Regions from separate parts of the Pseudomonas sp. GW456-12-1-14-TSB6 genome, predicted to be linked through region 1. Evidence: predicted binding sites of a transcription regulator. Region 1 holds the regulator's gene; each other region holds the start of a gene.

Region 1 (5,949 bases):
CCGACAAGGCCGAGCACGTCAAGGCAACCGACATTACACTGGTCACCAAGCCCGATCTGAACATGTTCCGTGGCACCGACTTCCCGTGGCACGTGACCAGCGAACGCGGTGAAGTGAACTCCGGTGGCACCGAGGTCGAGCTGATCGACTCGGTACGCGTCAAGCGCACCGACGAAAAGAACCGCGACACCCTGATCACCTCCACTCGCATGACGGTGTTCCCGCAGCAGCAATATGCGCAGACCCAGCAACCCGTTAGAATCGACGGCGCTGGCGGTGTATCGACTGGCGTAGGAATGAAAGCGTATTTGAAGGAAAGCAGGATACACCTGCTATCGAACGTAAGAGGACAGTATGAGGCTCGTTAAAACCCTCCCTATTTTGCTCAGTCTGGGCGCAGCACTGGGAAGCGTGAGCGCCTGGGCTCTGCCGAACGATCAAGAGCAGCCAATCCGTATTCAGGCCGACGATGCCCAGCTGGACGACAAGAACGGCGTTGCTACCTATAAAGGTGACGTAATCATCACTCAGGGTTCGATGATCGTCAAAGGCAACACCGTGACCATCACCCGCACCCAGACCGGCGATATCGACGTCGTGACCTCGGTGGGCAACCTTGCCTACTTCGAGCAGTTGCAGACGGCGGGCGACACCAAGCCTGTACAGGGCTGGGGCGTGACCATTCAGTACCACGCCGCGCAAAACCGCGTTGTGCTGATCGACAAGGCGAAAGTCGTCGACAAGGACAACAACACCACTCAGGGCGAGAAAATCGTCTATGACACGGTGAAGAAACTGGCCAGCGCCGGTCGAGCCACTGGCAGCAAGGTCACCGAAGCGCGTCCGCGCATCGACATGGTGATCCAGCCGAAGAAGAAAACCGACGAGAAAACCCAGTAATGGCAACTCTGAAAGCTCAGCACCTGGCCAAGGCCTATAAAAGCCGCCAGGTCGTGCGCGACGTCAGCCTGTCGATCGACAGCGGTCAGATCGTCGGCCTGCTCGGCCCGAACGGCGCCGGCAAGACCACCTGCTTCTACATGATCGTCGGCCTGGTCCAGGCCGATCAGGGTCGCGTATTGATCGACGATCTGGACGTCAGCCATCAGCCGATGCACGGTCGCGCCAAGGCCGGTATCGGCTATCTGCCGCAAGAAGCGTCGATCTTCCGCAAACTGTCGGTAGCCGACAACATCATGGCCATCCTTGAGACCCGTCAGGAGCTCGACAAGGCCGGTCGTCGCAAGGAGTTGGAAAGCCTGCTGCAGGAATTCCATATCAGCCACATCCGCGACAACCTCGGCATGAGCCTGTCCGGTGGTGAGCGCCGTCGCGTGGAAATCGCCCGCGCACTGGCCACGGCACCAAAGTTCATCCTGCTCGACGAACCGTTCGCCGGTGTCGACCCGATCTCGGTCGGCGACATCAAGCAGATCATCCACCACCTCAAGGCCAAGGGTATCGGTGTATTGATCACCGACCACAACGTCCGTGAGACGCTGGATATCTGCGAAACCGCCTACATCGTCAATGACGGCCAGTTGATCGCCGAGGGCGACTCCGCGACCATCCTCGCCAACGATCTGGTGAAGGAAGTCTATCTGGGTCACGAGTTCCGCCTGTAAGCGCGACAGCATCCGACCAGCCGTCCGGGTGCTGTAACGTTGAAGCGCCTTTTTTATACGCTTTTATTGTTACAGCGCTCTAGGCAAACACGACAGTTTCAGGCATATAATTTGCTTAAGTTTGGCGCTCCGGCGCCCTGTAGTGGATGGCGCATAGCGCCGGCGAATAAGGTGTTAAGCCCCTGCCATGAAACCATCGCTAGTCTTGAGAATGGGCCAGCAGCTGACGATGACACCGCAGCTGCAACAGGCCATACGCCTGCTCCAATTGTCGACCCTGGATCTGCAACAGGAAATCCAGGAGGCTCTGGAATCCAATCCGATGCTCGAACGCCAGGAAGACGGCGACGACTTCGACAACTCCGATCCCATGGCCGACAACGCCGAACAGAAGCCCAACACCGAGATCCAGGAACCCTCCTATCAGGAGACCGCGCCGACAGTCGATAACCTCGAAGACGGCGAATGGAACGAGCGAATCCCCAACGAACTGCCCGTCGACACCGCCTGGGAAGACGTCTACCAGACCAGCGCCAGCAGCCTGCCGAGCAGCGACGATGACGAGTGGGACTTCACCACCCGCACCTCCGCCGGCGAGAGCCTGCAAAGCCACCTGCTGTGGCAGTTGAACCTGGCACCGATGTCCGACACCGATCGCCTGATCGCTGTCACCCTGATCGATTGCATCAACAATCAGGGCTACCTGGACGAAACCCTCGAAGAAATTCTCGACGCCTTTGATCCGGAACTCGACATCGAACTGGACGAGATCGAAGCCGTCCTGCACCGCATCCAGCAATTCGAACCGGCCGGCATCGGCGCACGCAACCTGGGCGAATGCCTGCTGCTGCAATTGCGCCAGCTGTCGGCCAAGACCCCTTGGCTGGCCGAAGCCAAGCGCCTGGTCACCGATTACATCGACTTGCTCGGCAGCCGCGACTACAGCCAGTTGATGCGCCGCATGAAGCTCAAGGAAGACGAGCTGCGTCAGGTCATCGAACTGGTGCAGAGCCTCAACCCGCGCCCCGGTTCGCAGATCGAATCCACTGAAGCCGAATACGTGGTGCCTGACGTCATCGTGCGCAAGGACAACGAGCGCTGGCTGGTCGAGCTGAACCAGGAGTCGGTGCCGCGCCTGCGGGTCAACGCCCAGTACGCCGGTTTCGTGCGCCGCGCCGACACCAGCGCCGACAACACCTTCATGCGCAATCAGTTGCAGGAAGCCCGCTGGTTCATCAAGAGCCTGCAAAGCCGCAACGAAACCCTGATGAAAGTGGCCACCCAGATCGTCGAGCATCAGCGCGGTTTTCTGGAGTACGGCGACGAAGCCATGAAGCCGCTGGTCCTGCACGACATTGCAGAAGCGGTTGGCATGCACGAGTCGACGATTTCCCGCGTAACCACGCAAAAATTCATGCATACCCCACGGGGCATATATGAGCTGAAATACTTTTTCTCCAGCCATGTGAGCACCTCCGAGGGCGGTGAATGCTCGTCCACGGCGATCCGCGCGATCATCAAGAAACTGGTTGCCGCGGAAAATCAGAAAAAGCCGTTGAGTGACAGCAAGATCGCTGGTTTACTGGAGGCACAAGGCATTCAGGTGGCTCGCCGCACGGTCGCCAAGTACCGCGAATCCCTCGGGATCGCGCCTTCGAGCGAACGCAAGCGGTTGATGTAAGCCACGTTACAGCGTTCCAGTGGCAGGCTCTTCGGCCTGCCGCTTTATGCACTGGCAACGAAGGAGAAGCTGTATGCAAGTCAACATCAGTGGACACCAACTGGAAGTTACCCAGCCTCTGCGCGAGTACATCGAGCTCAAGCTCAAGAAGCTCGAAGGGCATTTCGACAAGATCACCAACGTGCAAGTCACGATGTGCGTCGAAAAACTGAAGCAGAAAATCGAAGCCACGCTGCATATTCCCGGCAATGAGGTCGTCGCAAACGCGGAACATACCGATATGTACGCTGCGATCGACGCGCTGACCGACAAGCTTGATAAACAACTCAAAAAGCATAAGGAAAAGACCCAGAGCCTGCTTCAGGGCGCTACCGGTCGATAACCCCCACCCCCATGATCCGACTTGAAAGTATCCTGACCCCCGGCCGTTCCCTGGTGAACGTGCCGGGCGGCAGTAAAAAGAAAGCCCTGGAACAAATTGCCAACCTGATCGCCCGGGAAGTTCCGGATCTGGAGATGCAAGATGTATTCGAGGCATTGATTGCCCGTGAAAAACTGGGCTCCACCGGTTTTGGCAACGGCATCGCCATTCCCCACTGCCGCCTCAAGGGCTGCGAAGCGCCGATCAGTGCGCTGATGCACCTTGATGCCCCTATCGATTTCGACGCTATCGACGGCGCGCCCGTGGACCTGCTCTTCGTCCTGCTGGTGCCGGAAGCCGCCACCGATGCGCACCTGGAGCTGTTACGCCAGATCGCCAGCATGCTCGACCGCAAGGACGTGCGCGACAGACTGCGTAGCGCGCCTAGCAACGAAGCCTTGTACCAGGTTGTACTGGAAGAACAGAACAGGCCGTAACCATGCGCTTGATCATTGTCAGTGGCCGTTCCGGCTCGGGTAAAAGTACCGCCCTGGATGTCCTTGAGGACAACGGTTACTACTGCATCGATAACCTGCCGGCAGGTCTTCTGCCGGATCTGGCCGAACGTGCGCTGGTTCATACCGAAATGCTCCAGCCGCTGGTGGCCGTCTCGATCGACGCCCGCAACCTGCCGAGTCATCTGTCACGTTTTCCAGAGTTGCTCGAGGAAGTGCGCAGCCGGCATATCCAGTGCGATGTCCTGTACCTCGACGCCGATGACGAAACGTTGCTCAAACGCTTTTCGGAAACTCGTCGTCGTCACCCGCTCAGCAACGCCAACCGCTCGCTGGCCGAAGCCATCGACGACGAAACCGCCCTGCTGGGCCCGATTGCCGATCTGGCCGATCTGAAGGTCAATACCACCAATCTGAACCTCTACCAACTGCGCGACACCATCAAGCTGCGCCTGTTGAACCAGCCGGAGCCGGGTACCGCGTTTCTGGTGGAGTCTTTCGGTTTCAAACGCGGCATGCCGGTGGATGCGGATCTGGTGTTCGATGTACGCTGCCTGCCGAACCCGTACTGGAAACCGGAACTGCGCGCGCAATCCGGTCTCGATCAGCCGGTCGCCGAGTATCTGGCGGCGCAGCCGGAGGTCGAGGAGATGTACCAGGACATTTATACGTATCTGAACAAATGGTTGCCGCGCTTTGCGGCGAGCAACCGCGCTTACGTCACCATTGCCATCGGCTGCACCGGCGGGCATCACCGTTCCGTTTACCTGACCGAACGTCTTGGCCAGGCGCTGCAGAAGACCCTGAAGAACGTCCAGGTTCGCCACCGCGACCTCAGCTAAAGGATTCACAACGCGATGCCTGCTCGGGAAATAGAAATCATCAACAAGCTGGGCCTGCACGCCCGCGCATCGGCAAAATTCGTCGGAGTGGCGGGCCAGTTTCCCGATTGCACGATCAGAGTCGGCCGCACACCGGACACCACGGTTGACGGTAAAAGCATCATGGCGATGATGATGCTCGCTGCGGGCAAGGGCACCAAAATCCACCTGAGTACCGAAGGTCACCAGGAACAGGAAGCCATGGACGCGCTGGTGACACTGATCAACAACTACTTCGACGAAGGCGGTTGAAACGCCTGAGGCGAAGTAGCCCGCTCCCTCCCCCGGTTCATCCCAACGCCGTATCCATCACCATCATCAGACAGAAGCCGATCAGCAATCCCAGACTGGCCAGCTTCTCGTGACCATTGCGTCGCGACTCGGGGATGACCTCGTGAGTCACCACCAGCAGCATGGCACCAGCCGCCAGCGCCAACCCCAAGGGCAGCAACAGTTCGGCAAGACTGACCAGCCACGCACAGAGCAGCGCAAATACCGGTTCGACCAGACCTGACGCTGCGCCAATCAAAAACGCCTTGACCCGCGACATCCCGGCGCCGGCCAGCACCAGTGCAATCACCAGCCCTTCCGGCACATCCTGCAAGGCAATGCCCATCGCCAGACTTTCTGCGTCAGGCATTCCACCGCCCGCCGAGACACCGACCGCCATGCCTTCCGGGATGTTATGGGCAATGATGGCGAACACGAACAACCAGATCCGTGGCGGAATCACCGGATGTTCGACGGTGCCGATGAGCATTTCCGGCGAGGCCCCCGACACACGGCGATCAACCAGATACAGACCGAACGCCCCGAGCATGATGCCGAAGCAAATCAGGCCGCTGGCGCCCCATGGGCTCAGTCCCAGACTTTCGGCGGCGGCGAT
Region 2 (5,949 bases), on a different contig from region 1:
GTTGCGGCCAGTGAGTCAGCGGCGCGCCACTGGCGACGGATTGAATCGCCGCCACTTCCAGCGCTTCACTCTCGGTCAGCGGTGGCAGCAGCCCTGGCAAACGACTGGCCAGCAATGTCTTGCCCGTCCCCGGTGGCCCGCTGAACAGCAGGTTGTGGGCGCCGGCAGCGGCAATCAGCAGCGCCCGTTTGGCCGCCAGTTGGCCCTGTACTTCATTCAGGTCGGGATAAGGTTTGGCAGCATGGATCAGCCCGTCCGAGACATAAGGCTCGACTGGCGTATGCCCGTTGAAATGCGCCACAGCCTCCAGCAGATGATCCACCGCAATCACCCTCAGTCCCGACGCCAGACACGCCTCTTCGGCATTCGCCCGCGGCACCACCAGCGTCCGCCCGGCCTTGCGCGCTGCCAGTGCCGCCGGCAACACCCCGCGCACCGCCCGCACGGCGCCGGACAACGCCAGTTCGCCAAGGCACTCCACGTCATCCAGCGTCAAGGTCGGCACCTGCACGCTCGCCGACAGAATCCCCAGCGCAATCGCCAGATCGAACCGCCCGCCATCCTTGGGCAGATCCGCCGGTGCCAGATTCAGAGTGATCCGCCGCGCCGGAAACTGCAGCCCGGAATTGATGATCGCACTGCGCACCCGATCCTTGCTCTCTTTCACCGCCGCTTCAGGCAGGCCGACCATGGTCAGCGAGGGCAGGCCGTTGGCCAGGTGGACTTCGACGGTGACGGCGGGGGCATCCACGCCAATCTGGGCGCGGCTATGGACGATGGCGAGGGACATGGTCGTTCCTTGAGTTGAATCGAGGGGCCGCTTCCTGCGGGTTTTTGAAGGGTAGTCGGGGAGGGGAGTGTTGGAGGGACGGTTGCCTGGGCAAACCTTCACTGGATGTTGCGGTCGACAGCCGCACATATCTCGAGGCGAAAAAAAACCGCCTTGAGGAGACGGTTTTCAGTTGCAGGCTTCGGTGAGGCCAAGGCCTGCGCGTCCTTAGTGGACACACTCACGTTTGCTCAGGTTATGCAGGTTTGATCGCTGGCACAAGCATCAACGAAATTCCGCCAACCAGTTGCGGGCTGGGATGAGGACTCACTCAGCCGGCGGCGTCAGCTTCGCTTCCAGCTCAGCCACCTTCGCCTCAAGGCTCTCGAGCCGGGCGCGAGTACGCGCCAGCACCACCATCTGACTGTCAAACTCTTCGCGGCTCACCAGGTCCAGTTTGCTGAAGGCACTTTGCAGCAGCATCTTGAACTGGCTTTCGATTTCGGCTTTTGGCAACGGCGTGTCGCCGCTGAACAGGCGGGAGGCGGTGCCGCTCAGGGCGTCGAGGAAGTCTTTGGGCGCGAGCATGGGATATGTCCTGGAAACAATGGCCGGCAGTGTATCACGCAGTGTCTATAGTCATTGGCGCAGGCACGGATGCACGCTTTTCGCGCAACGGGATGCACGGCCACGCACCGTTGTTGTGCGTATCCGGAGTGCCATTTGGGTGATGGCATCTGTGGCAGCGGCCAAGGGATTGAAATCAGTGGTTTTTGGCGAGATGGCAAGCTTTCTGCTTAGTCACCCTCGACCCATGCACTGATGCAGTCGCTGTGACGAATGCAGTGCGGCAGACGGAGCGGGGAGTTTCGTCTGGAGCGGTTAGCTGGCGTCGACAACGAAGCGTTACAAAGCCAGGCACTGCGCTTAGACTTGAGTCGGGTTTGTTTTCCTGGGGCAAGTCCACCAATTCGGGAGAGAGTTTCATGAAGCTAGTCACTGCCATCATCAAGCCGTTCAAGTTGGACGACGTGCGCGAGTCGCTGTCCGAAATCGGCGTGCAGGGCATTACCGTTACTGAAGTCAAAGGCTTCGGTCGGCAGAAGGGTCACACCGAGCTGTATCGCGGCGCGGAGTATGTGGTCGATTTTCTGCCCAAGGTGAAAATCGACGTTGCCATCGACGACAAGGATCTGGATCGGGTTATCGAGGCGATAACCAAGGCTGCCAACACCGGCAAGATCGGTGACGGCAAGATCTTCGTGGTCAATCTGGAACAGGCGATCCGCATCCGTACCGGCGAAACCGATACCGACGCGATCTAAACGCCGCCACAAACCCAACGCCCCAGGAGAAAACAATATGACTCTGCGTAAATTCGCAGGGCTAGGAGCCCTGTTGTCTATCGTAATGCCCGGCCTGGCCATGGCGGCAGACGAAGTGGCAGCCCCAGTCCTGAATTCCGGCGACACTGCCTGGATGCTTACTTCCACAGCCCTCGTGCTGTTCATGACCATTCCCGGCCTCGCGCTGTTCTACGGCGGCATGGTCCGGTCGAAAAACATTCTTTCCGTGATGATGCAGTGCTTCGCCATTACCGGTCTGATCAGCGTCCTGTGGGTCATTTATGGCTACAGCATCGCGTTCGACACCACCGGCATGGAGCAGGGCGTCGTCAACTTCAATTCGTTCGTGGGCGGTTTCGGCAAGGCGTTCCTGGCCGGCGTCACCCCAGCGAGCCTGACCGGCCCGGCGGCGCTGTTCCCCGAGGCGGTCTTCATCACCTTCCAGATGACCTTCGCGATCATCACTCCGGCGCTGATCGTCGGTGCGTTCGCCGAGCGGATGAAGTTCTCCGCGATGCTGATCTTCATGGGCATCTGGTTCACCCTGGTCTACGCACCGATCGCGCACATGGTCTGGTCCGGCAACGGCGGCCTGATGTGGGACTGGGGCGTGCTCGACTTCGCCGGCGGCACCGTGGTGCACATCAACGCCGGTGTGGCCGGTCTGATTGCCTGCCTGGTACTGGGTAAACGCAAAGGTTTCCCGACCACCCCGATGGCGCCACACAATCTGGGTTACACCCTGATGGGCGCGGCGATGCTGTGGGTCGGCTGGTTCGGCTTCAACGCCGGCTCCGCTGCGGCCGCCAACGGCACTGCCGGCATGGCGATGCTGGTGACCCAGATCGCGACCGCCGCTGCTGCATTGGGCTGGATGTTCGCCGAGTGGATCACTCACGGCAAACCAAGCGCACTGGGTATCGCATCCGGCGTCGTTGCAGGTCTGGTCGCGATCACTCCGGCCGCTGGCACCGTGGGCCCGATGGGCGCACTGGTGATCGGTCTGGCAGCAGGCGTGGTGTGCTTCTTCTGCGCCACCACCCTGAAACGCAAACTCGGTTATGACGACTCCCTGGACGCCTTCGGCGTGCACGGTATTGGCGGTATCCTCGGCGCGATCCTGACCGGTGTGTTCGCTGCACCGTCGCTGGGTGGCTTCGGCACCGTTACCGACATCGCCGCACAAGTCTGGATTCAGTGCAAAGGCGTCGGCTTCACCGTGATCTACACCGCGATCGTCACCTTCATCATCCTCAAGGTGCTGGATGCCGTGATGGGTCTGCGCGTAACCGAGGAAGAAGAATCGGTCGGCCTGGATCTGGCACAACACAACGAGCGCGGCTACAACCTGTAAGCACGCGCCGCAAAAAACTTGCCCGGCTTGCCGGGCATTTTTTTATCTGGAATTTGTCTTCCCTGATACAGCTGAAAGGATTTTTCGTACTGCTTTGGTCGTGTTTACGACGAGTGTTTTTCTGCGGCCAAAGGCTTACATCATTGAAGGAATATTAGGGCCTTTGTTTTTTTCCAGAGCGCGCTAGAATGCGCCCCGAACGTGCGGAGAACTGTATGTGGCAACAGACTCTGATAACCCTGCGGGCACGGCCCCGGGGCTTTCATCTGGTGACGGACGAGTTGCTCGCCGGTCTGCCCGAACTCAAGGCATGCCGGGTCGGTCTGTTGCATTTGTGGCTGCAGCATACCTCGGCGTCGTTGACCATCAACGAGAACGCCGATCCGGCGGTACGTCGCGACTTCGAACGATTTTTCAATCGTCTGATCCCACAAGGAACAGACGGCTATGAGCATAACGACGAAGGCCTGGACGACCTCCCGGCGCACTTCAAGGCCAGCGTGCTGGGCTGTCAGATCAGTTTGCCGGTAACGGCGGGTCGACTGGCACTGGGCACTTGGCAAGGCGTTTACCTGGGCGAGCACCGTGATCATGGCGGTGCCCGTAAAGTCCTCGCCACCTTGCACGGTGAAGGGGCATAAACCGTTGGTCACCAATGGTTACTGATTTTTTTCCGGCGACTTTCGACAGTCGCCAAAGCTGGTCTATAACTAATCTGCTTTTCGCAAGTCATGAGGTAGAACATGAGCGACGATGATCTGGAAAACGACGACCTCGAAGTAGGCGACGAAGACGAGGCCGAAGACGGTCTGGAAGCAGCAGCGGAAGACGCTGCTGAAGACGATGGCGGTGACGATACGCCGGTCCCGGCTGCCAAAGGCAAGGCCAAGGCGGCGGTGTCGGTCGACGAGTTGCCGAGCATCGAAGCCAAGAACAAGGAGCGCGATGCCCTGGCCAAGGCCATGGAAGAGTTCCTTGCGCGCGGCGGCAAGGTGCAGGAAGTGGAGGCCAACGTGGTCGCCGATCCGCCCAAGAAGCCGGACAACAAGTACGGCAGCCGCCCTATCTGAGGCGTGGCGCTTGCTTGCTGAAAAAGCCCGCCGTCGCTGCGGGCTTTTTCATGGGCGAAAGAAAATCAGCCGCGGCTGTTCCAGCGGGCGAGCACCGCGGGCAGATCGTTCAGGCTGCGAATCTCGGCATCCGGCAGGCGCTCCGCTTCCCAGACCTTGCCGGCGGGGTTGAACCAGATCGCTCGCAGACCGGCCTGCTGCGCCCCGGCGATGTCGTCCCCCGGGTGATCGCCGATATGCACGGCGGCTTCGGCGCTCACGCCACCGCGCTGCAACGCTTCATGGAACAGGCGCGCATCCGGCTTGGCGATGCCGATGTCTTCGGCGCACAGCGCAAACTTGAAGTAGTCCGCCAGTCCGAGACGACGGACATCGGCGTTGCCGTTGGTGACCACCCCGAGAGCGTAGTGTTTGGCGAGGGTTTCCAGGATCGGCTCGACCTCCGGGAACACCTCGATCTGATGCCGCGCATGCAGAAACACTTCAAAACTCTTGTCTGCCAGATCCGACGCTTCGCTGTGGGCGTATCCGGCTTCCTCCAGCGCATGGAACAGCACTCGCCGGCGCAGCGCGCTGATGCGGTGCTTGAGTCCCGGCTCGTTGGCCAGCACCCGTTCGCGGATCGACCACAGATGCTCCACCGGCACCGCGCCCAGATTCGGCGCATGTTCGCTCAGCCATTCGCGCAAAACCGCTTCGGCGCTGACGATCACCGGGGCGGTGTCCCACAGGGTGTCGTCGAGATCGAAGGTGATCAACTGGATGCTCATGAATCGTCGCCTTTCATGCGTTTGGCCCGTGGATGGGCGCTGTCGTAGACCGCCGCCAGGTGCTGGAAGTCCAGGTGGGTATAGATCTGGGTGGTCTTGATGTCCGAGTGGCCGAGCAATTCCTGCACCGCGCGCAGATCCTGAGAGGACTCGAGCAAATGGCTGGCGAAGGAGTGCCGCAGCATGTGCGGGTGCAGGTTCTGCCCCAGTTCGCGCTCGCCGGCCAGTTTGACCCGCACCTGAATCGCTCGCGGGCCGAGGCGTCTGCCTTGCTGGCTGACGAACACCGCATCGTCCGCCGGATTGGTCAGCGCCCGCAGCGGCAGCCATTGTTCCAGCGCTTCCCGGGCCTTTTTGCCGACCGGCAACAGGCGCGTCTTGCTGCCCTTGCCGAGTACCTGAACCATGCCGTCGGCCAGATCGAGCTGATCGAGATTGAGCCCGGTCAGCTCCGACAGGCGCAGGCCGGAGGAATAGAACAGCTCCAGAATTGCCTGATCGCGCCGCGCGAGAAAATCGTCCTCGACCGCACCTTCAAGCAGTTGCAGGGCGCGGTCCGTGTCGAGGGTTTTCGGCAGGCGGCGTTCGCCTTTGGGCGGTGCCAGGCCGGTGGCCGGATCGTGGTCGCAGAGGCCTTCGC
Region 3 (5,949 bases), on a different contig from region 1:
TACCCCAGCGCAAACGTGGGTCATTCTCACTAAAGGATTAACCTCATCATCCAGCGCGGGGCCGATCATACCGGGGTTTGGCCAACAAACGCTGGATAAATACGCGGTTACTTATGGCCATAGCATCTTTTTCGTTACGTCCTTATGACAAAACGGTCATTCCATCGATGTGACTCATTGGTTAGAACTGGACACAGGTTGACGTCGCAACGGCGTCAACACCTTGGCTCGCCACGCCGGCAGCGAGCCGCCAACGGCAGAGTTTTTCTGCCAGACCTCAGTTGAGGTCGACGCGACAAAAACAGTCAACAAGTGAGGGAAACACCCTATGAGAAGACTTAAGCGTGATCCGTTGGAAAGAGCATTTTTGCGCGGATATCAATATGGCGTTGGTGGCAAATCCCGTGAGCTTTGCCCATTTACTCTACCGTCGGTACGTCAAGCCTGGATCAACGGCTGGCGAGAAGGACGCGGCGACAACTGGGACGGTATGACCGGCACTGCGGGAATCCACAGACTCAACGAACTTCACGCCGTCGGCTGACACAGGGCACTTATTGCGACACGACAATCTGATTTCGTAACGACCTGATCACCATGCACGTCCTTCCCGGACGGCGGGCTACGGCCCAGGGGCTCCTTCGAGGAGCCCTTTTTTATGCCTGCCTTTTTATGCCGGCCAATCAGCGCTTGGCGGCGATCGCGTCCACGGATTCGCGGATCAGCGCCGGGCCCTTATAGATGAAGCCGGAGTAGATCTGCACCAGGCTCGCGCCAGCCGCGATCTTCTCGGCCGCATGCTTGCCTTCGGTGATGCCGCCAGCCGCAATGATCGGCAGCTTGCCGCCCAGCTCGGACGCCAGCACTTTCACGGTGTGGGTGCTCTTCTCGCGAACCGGCGCGCCGGACAGACCGCCCGCCTCGTCACCGTGCTCCATGCCCTCGACGCCCACGCGGCTGAGGGTGGTGTTGGTGGCAATCACCGCGTCCATCCCGGTTTCGATCAATGCCTGGGCGACTTGCGCGGTTTCTTCGTCGGTCATGTCCGGCGCGATCTTGATCGCCAGCGGTACATGTTTGCCATGGCGCAGGGCCAGTTCGGCGCGGCGCGTGGCCAGATCCGCCAGCAATTGCTTGAGCGAGTCGCCGAATTGCAGGCTGCGCAGGCCCGGGGTGTTCGGCGAACTGACGTTGACCGTGACGTAGCTGGCGTGGGCGTAGACCTTGTCCAGGCAGATCAGGTAGTCATCCACCGCACGCTCGACCGGGGTGTCGAAGTTCTTGCCGATGTTGATCCCCAGCACGCCCTTGTATTTGGCCGCTGCCACCCGCGCCAGCAGGTTATCCACACCGAGGTTGTTGAAACCCATGCGGTTGATGATCGCCTCGGCTTCCGGCAGGCGGAAAATTCGTGGTTTCGGGTTGCCCGGCTGCGGACGCGGGGTCACGGTGCCGATTTCGACAAACCCGAAACCCAGCTGGGCGAAGCCGTCGATGGCCGCGCCGTTCTTGTCCAGACCGGCCGCCAGACCCACAGGGTTCGGGAACGTCAGGCCCATGACAGTCACCGGCAGCGACGCCGGAGCCTTGCACAGCAAGCCGTTGAGGCCCAAACGCCCGCCCGCGCCGATCAGATCCAGCGACAGATCGTGGGAGGTTTCCGGGGAAAGTTTGAACAACAGCTGACGGGCCAGGGTGTACATGGGCGGCTATGACTCGGGCGGCGAAAAGAGGCGGCGATTATAGCCGGGCATCCCCCCGCCGCGCGAGGCGCACGGTTAAATCGGTGCGCATGGCATATGCCTTGCACCCTCCTCGGCATCAGCCCGCAGGCCAATGGTGGCGCGCAGGCAAAGACAATGGCGTCGTCTCTCGGTTTTGCGCGGGCAAAGCCTGGGACGACGTTTTTTTTGAGGGTAGCTTTCATGACTCAAACCTCCGCCGGGCCGCTGGCCTGGGTCAACGGCAGCGATGCCCCGGAAAAAAGCGCGATCAACCTCGGCTTCATGGCCCTGAGCGACTGCGCCTCGCTGGTGGTCGCCGCCACTCAGGACTTTGCCCAGCCTTACGGCCTGACCCTGAACCTCAAGCGCCAGAGTTCCTGGGCCAACCTGCGGGACAATCTGGTCAGCGGCGAACTCGATGCCGCCCACAGCCTTTACGGGCTGATCTACGCGGTGCATCTGGGCATCGGCGGTGTCGCGCCGACCGACATGGCGGTGCTGATGGGCCTGAACCAGAACGGCCAGAGCCTCAACCTGTCCCACGGTTTGCAGGGCCTGGGCGTGACCGGTCCTGAAGCGCTGCACCATCATGTGCACCAAACCCGCGCAAAACTGACCTTCGCCCAGACCTTCCCGACCGGCACCCATGCCATGTGGCTTTATTACTGGCTGGCGAGCCAGGGCATTCATCCGTTGCAGGATGTCGACAGCGTGGTGATGCCGCCGCCGCAAATGGTCGCGCACTTGCAGGCCGGACGCATCGATGGTCTCTGCGTTGGCGAGCCGTGGGCGGCCAGCGCCGTGCAGCAAAATCTCGGTTTCACCCTGGCCACCAGCCAGACCATCTGGCCCGATCACCCGGAAAAAGTCCTCGGCTGCACCCGCGCCTTCGTCGAGCAATACCCCAACACCGCGCGCGCGCTGGTGATGGCGATCCTCGAGGCCAGCCGTTTCATCGAAGAGAGCCCGGAAAACCGCCGCAGCACCGCGCAACTTCTCAGCGCCGCCGAGTACCTCGACGCCCCGGTCTCCTGCATCGAACCGCGCTTTCTCGGCGACTACGACGATGGCCTCGGCAATCGCTGGCAAGACCCTCACGCCCTGCGCTTTCACGGCGATGGCGCGGTGAACCTGCCGTACCTGTCGGACGGCATGTGGTTCATGACTCAGTTCCGCCGTTGGGGTTTGCTGCGCGATGACCCGGACTACCTCGCCGTCGCCCGTCAGGTGCAGCAACTGGAGATCTATCGCGACGCAGCGACTGCTGTGGGCGTTGCGGCCTGGGGCAAGGACATGCGCAGCAGCCAGTTGATCGACGGCAAAATCTGGGACGGCAGCGACCCGGCCGCCTTCGCCCGGAGCTTCAAGCTCCACGCGCTGAGCGACAGCGCGCCACTTCTTGCCCGCCGCTGACAGGAGACCGCGAACATGCTGCGCATTCTGCTGATCAATGACACCGCGAAAAAAGTCGGGCGCCTGAAAGCCGCGTTGACCGAGGCCGGTTTCGAAGTGATCGACGAGTCGGGCCTGACCATCGACCTGCCGGCGCGCGTCGAAACGGTGCGTCCGGACGTGATCCTGATCGATACCGAGTCACCGAGCCGCGATGTGATGGAACAAGTGGTGCTGGTCAGCCGCGACCAGCCCCGGCCGATCGTGATGTTCACCGACGAGCATGACCCCGGCGTGATGCGCCAGGCGATCAAGTCCGGGGTCAGTGCCTACATCGTCGAGGGCATTCACGCACAACGCCTGCAGCCGATTCTCGACGTGGCCATGGCCCGCTTCGAAAGCGATCAGGCCTTGCGCGCCCAGCTACAGGCCCGCGACCAGCAACTGGCCGAGCGCAAGCGCATCGAACTGGCCAAAGGACTGCTGATGAAAATGAAGGACTGCAACGAAGATGAGGCCTACACCCTGATGCGCCGCCAGGCCATGAGCCGCCAGCAGAAACTGATTCAGGTGGCGGAGCAGATCATTGCCATGAGCGAGCTGCTTGGCTGAAATTCTGCGCTACTTTTGCAGCGAAAAATCAAAAGCGCCCTCACCCTAGCCCTCTCCCGGAGGGAGAGGGAACCGACCGCAGTGTCCTGCGTCATACATCGACCTGAAAAACCCAGTCGATTATGGATTCAAAGCCGATCGCTCACGTCGGCGTATCTCTCGAATATCCCCCGATCAGTTCCCTCTCCCTCCGGGAGAGGGTTAGGGTGAGGGGCTTTTGATTTTGACTTGGCACAAATCTCGCTAAGCAATCCCTACAGGTAACCAACGGCGGTTGCCCCACCTACGACAAAGACGTCGCTCACCCTTTTCGCCCCTTTCGGCGATCCGGGTAGCGGCGTTTTTGCGTTTTGGCCCCACAGCCCGGGGCCGGTGGTGCGGCCGTGGCGGCGCTCCACTTGCTGGCTTGTGACTCCTTCTCGAGATTCTTAACAGCTGAGGTGCGCGATGAATAAAAGCTTCTGGAAATCCGGCCACACCCCGACCCTGTTCGCAGCCTTCCTGTATTTCGACCTGAGCTTCATGGTCTGGTACCTGCTCGGCCCGCTGGCGGTGCAGATTGCTGGCGACCTGCACCTGACCACTCAACAGCGCGGCCTCGTGGTGGCCACGCCGATTCTGGCCGGCGCGGTGCTGCGCTTTGCGATGGGCATGCTTGCCGATCGCCTGTCACCCAAGACTGCCGGGCTGATCGGCCAGGTGATCGTGATCTGCGCATTGTTCGGTGCCTGGAAACTCGGCATCCACAGTTACGAACAGGCTCTGCTGCTCGGCCTGTTCCTCGGCATGGCCGGCGCCTCATTCGCCGTCGCCCTGCCGCTGGCCTCGCAGTGGTATCCGCCGGAGCATCAGGGCAAGGCGATGGGCATCGCCGGGGCCGGCAATTCCGGGACCGTGTTCGCCGCGCTGATCGCCCCGGTGCTGGCGGCGGCGTTTGGCTGGAGCAATGTGTTCGGGTTCGCCCTGATTCCGCTGATCCTGACCCTTGTGCTGTTTGCCTGGCTGGCGAAAAACGCGCCGGAGCGACCAAAAGCCAAATCCATGGCCGACTACTTCAAGGCCCTGGGCGATCGCGACAGCTGGTGGTTCATGTTTTTCTACAGCGTCACCTTCGGCGGCTTCATCGGTCTGGCCAGCGCCCTGCCCGGCTACTTCAACGATCAATACGGTCTGAGCCCGGTGACCGCCGGTTACTACACCGCCGCCTGCGTGTTCGGCGGCAGCCTGATGCGTCCGCTGGGTGGCGCGCTGGCGGACCGGTTCGGCGGGATTCGCACCCTGCTGGCGATGTACACAGTGGCCGTAGTCTGCATCGCGGCGGTCGGCTTCAACCTGCCGAGTTCCTACGCGGCGCTGGCACTTTTCGTCTGCACCATGCTTGGTCTCGGTGCCGGTAACGGCGCGGTGTTCCAATTGGTGCCTCAGCGCTTTCGGCGCGAAATCGGCGTGATGACCGGGCTGATCGGGATGGCCGGCGGCATCGGCGGCTTTGCCCTGGCGGCAGGCATGGGCGCGATCAAACAGAGCACCGGCAGCTATCAACTGGCGCTGTGGTTGTTCGCCAGCCTTGGCGTGCTGGCGTGGTTTGGCCTGCACGGGGTCAAACGTCGCTGGAGAACCACTTGGGGTTCGGCGGCCGTGACCGCTGCCCGGGTCTGAAGCCCGAATGGCTCTGCAACTGAGCTTTGCCGAAGCCAGCGCCACCGGCCCCCGCGCGGAAAACCAGGACGCCTTGCGCCTGGTCACGCCGGCTCCGGCGCTGGCGGCCAGCAAAGGGTTTCTGTTCGCCATCGCCGACGGCGTGAGCCAGTGCGCCGATGGCGGGCTGGCCGCGCGTTCGACCTTGCAGGCGCTGGCACTGGACTACTACGCCACCCCGGAAACCTGGAGCGTGGCCCAGGCCCTCGATCGTCTGCTGCTCGCACAAAACCGCTGGTTGCAGGCCAATGGTGGCGGTCAGCCGCTGCTCACCACGGTCAGTGTGCTGGTACTGCGCGGCCGGCGATTTACCTTGGCCCACGTAGGCGATTGCCGGGTCTATCGCTGGCACGCCGAGACCTTGCAACGGATCACCGAAGACCATGTCTGGGATCAACCGGGCATGCAGCATGTGCTCAAGCGGGCATTGGGACTGGATCAGCATCTGGTGCTGGACTTTCTCGATGGCGAACTGCGTGACGGCGAATGTTTCGTGCTGCTCAGTGATGGCGTGTGGGCAGCG

Evidence for each region. The regulator sigma-54, encoded in region 1, starts transcription at its own class of promoters, with help from an activator protein. The targets are predictions, from matches to a motif close to ANTGGCATNNANNTTGCTNT.
Region 2: a site for sigma-54 is predicted at 1,550-1,569, ahead of glnK (P-II family nitrogen regulator). Genes of this name have one in related genera too.
Region 3: a site for sigma-54 is predicted at 1,792-1,811, ahead of AC07Y2_RS10810 (CmpA/NrtA family ABC transporter substrate-binding protein). Genes of this name have one in related genera too.

The regions. Positions count from the first base shown of each region.
Region 1 covers NZ_JBWKZE010000005.1:163,250-169,198, reverse strand. Annotated here, with positions in the region: gene lptC (LPS export ABC transporter periplasmic protein LptC) at 1-368, shown strand, start outside; gene lptA (lipopolysaccharide transport periplasmic protein LptA) at 355-900, shown strand; gene lptB (LPS export ABC transporter ATP-binding protein) at 900-1,625, shown strand; gene AC07Y2_RS06540 (RNA polymerase factor sigma-54) at 1,813-3,306, shown strand; gene hpf (ribosome hibernation-promoting factor, HPF/YfiA family) at 3,380-3,688, shown strand; gene ptsN (PTS IIA-like nitrogen regulatory protein PtsN) at 3,700-4,164, shown strand; gene rapZ (RNase adapter RapZ) at 4,167-5,024, shown strand; gene AC07Y2_RS06520 (HPr family phosphocarrier protein) at 5,040-5,315, shown strand; gene AC07Y2_RS06515 (ZIP family metal transporter) at 5,353-5,949, opposite strand, start outside.
Region 2 covers NZ_JBWKZE010000007.1:124,157-130,105, forward strand. Annotated here, with positions in the region: gene AC07Y2_RS08725 (YifB family Mg chelatase-like AAA ATPase) at 1-790, opposite strand, end outside; gene AC07Y2_RS08730 (accessory factor UbiK family protein) at 1,097-1,357, opposite strand; gene glnK (P-II family nitrogen regulator) at 1,756-2,094, shown strand; gene AC07Y2_RS08740 (ammonium transporter) at 2,132-3,469, shown strand; gene AC07Y2_RS08745 (secondary thiamine-phosphate synthase enzyme YjbQ) at 3,685-4,110, shown strand; gene sutA (dormancy-specific transcriptional regulator SutA) at 4,213-4,539, shown strand; gene AC07Y2_RS08755 (HAD family hydrolase) at 4,605-5,309, opposite strand; gene xerC (tyrosine recombinase XerC) at 5,306-5,949, opposite strand, start outside.
Region 3 covers NZ_JBWKZE010000009.1:109,313-115,261, forward strand. Annotated here, with positions in the region: gene rmf (ribosome modulation factor) at 329-544, shown strand; gene AC07Y2_RS10805 (quinone-dependent dihydroorotate dehydrogenase) at 684-1,703, opposite strand; gene AC07Y2_RS10810 (CmpA/NrtA family ABC transporter substrate-binding protein) at 1,926-3,137, shown strand; gene AC07Y2_RS10815 (ANTAR domain-containing response regulator) at 3,153-3,728, shown strand; gene AC07Y2_RS10820 (nitrate/nitrite transporter) at 4,176-5,387, shown strand; gene AC07Y2_RS10825 (bifunctional protein-serine/threonine kinase/phosphatase) at 5,395-5,949, shown strand, end outside.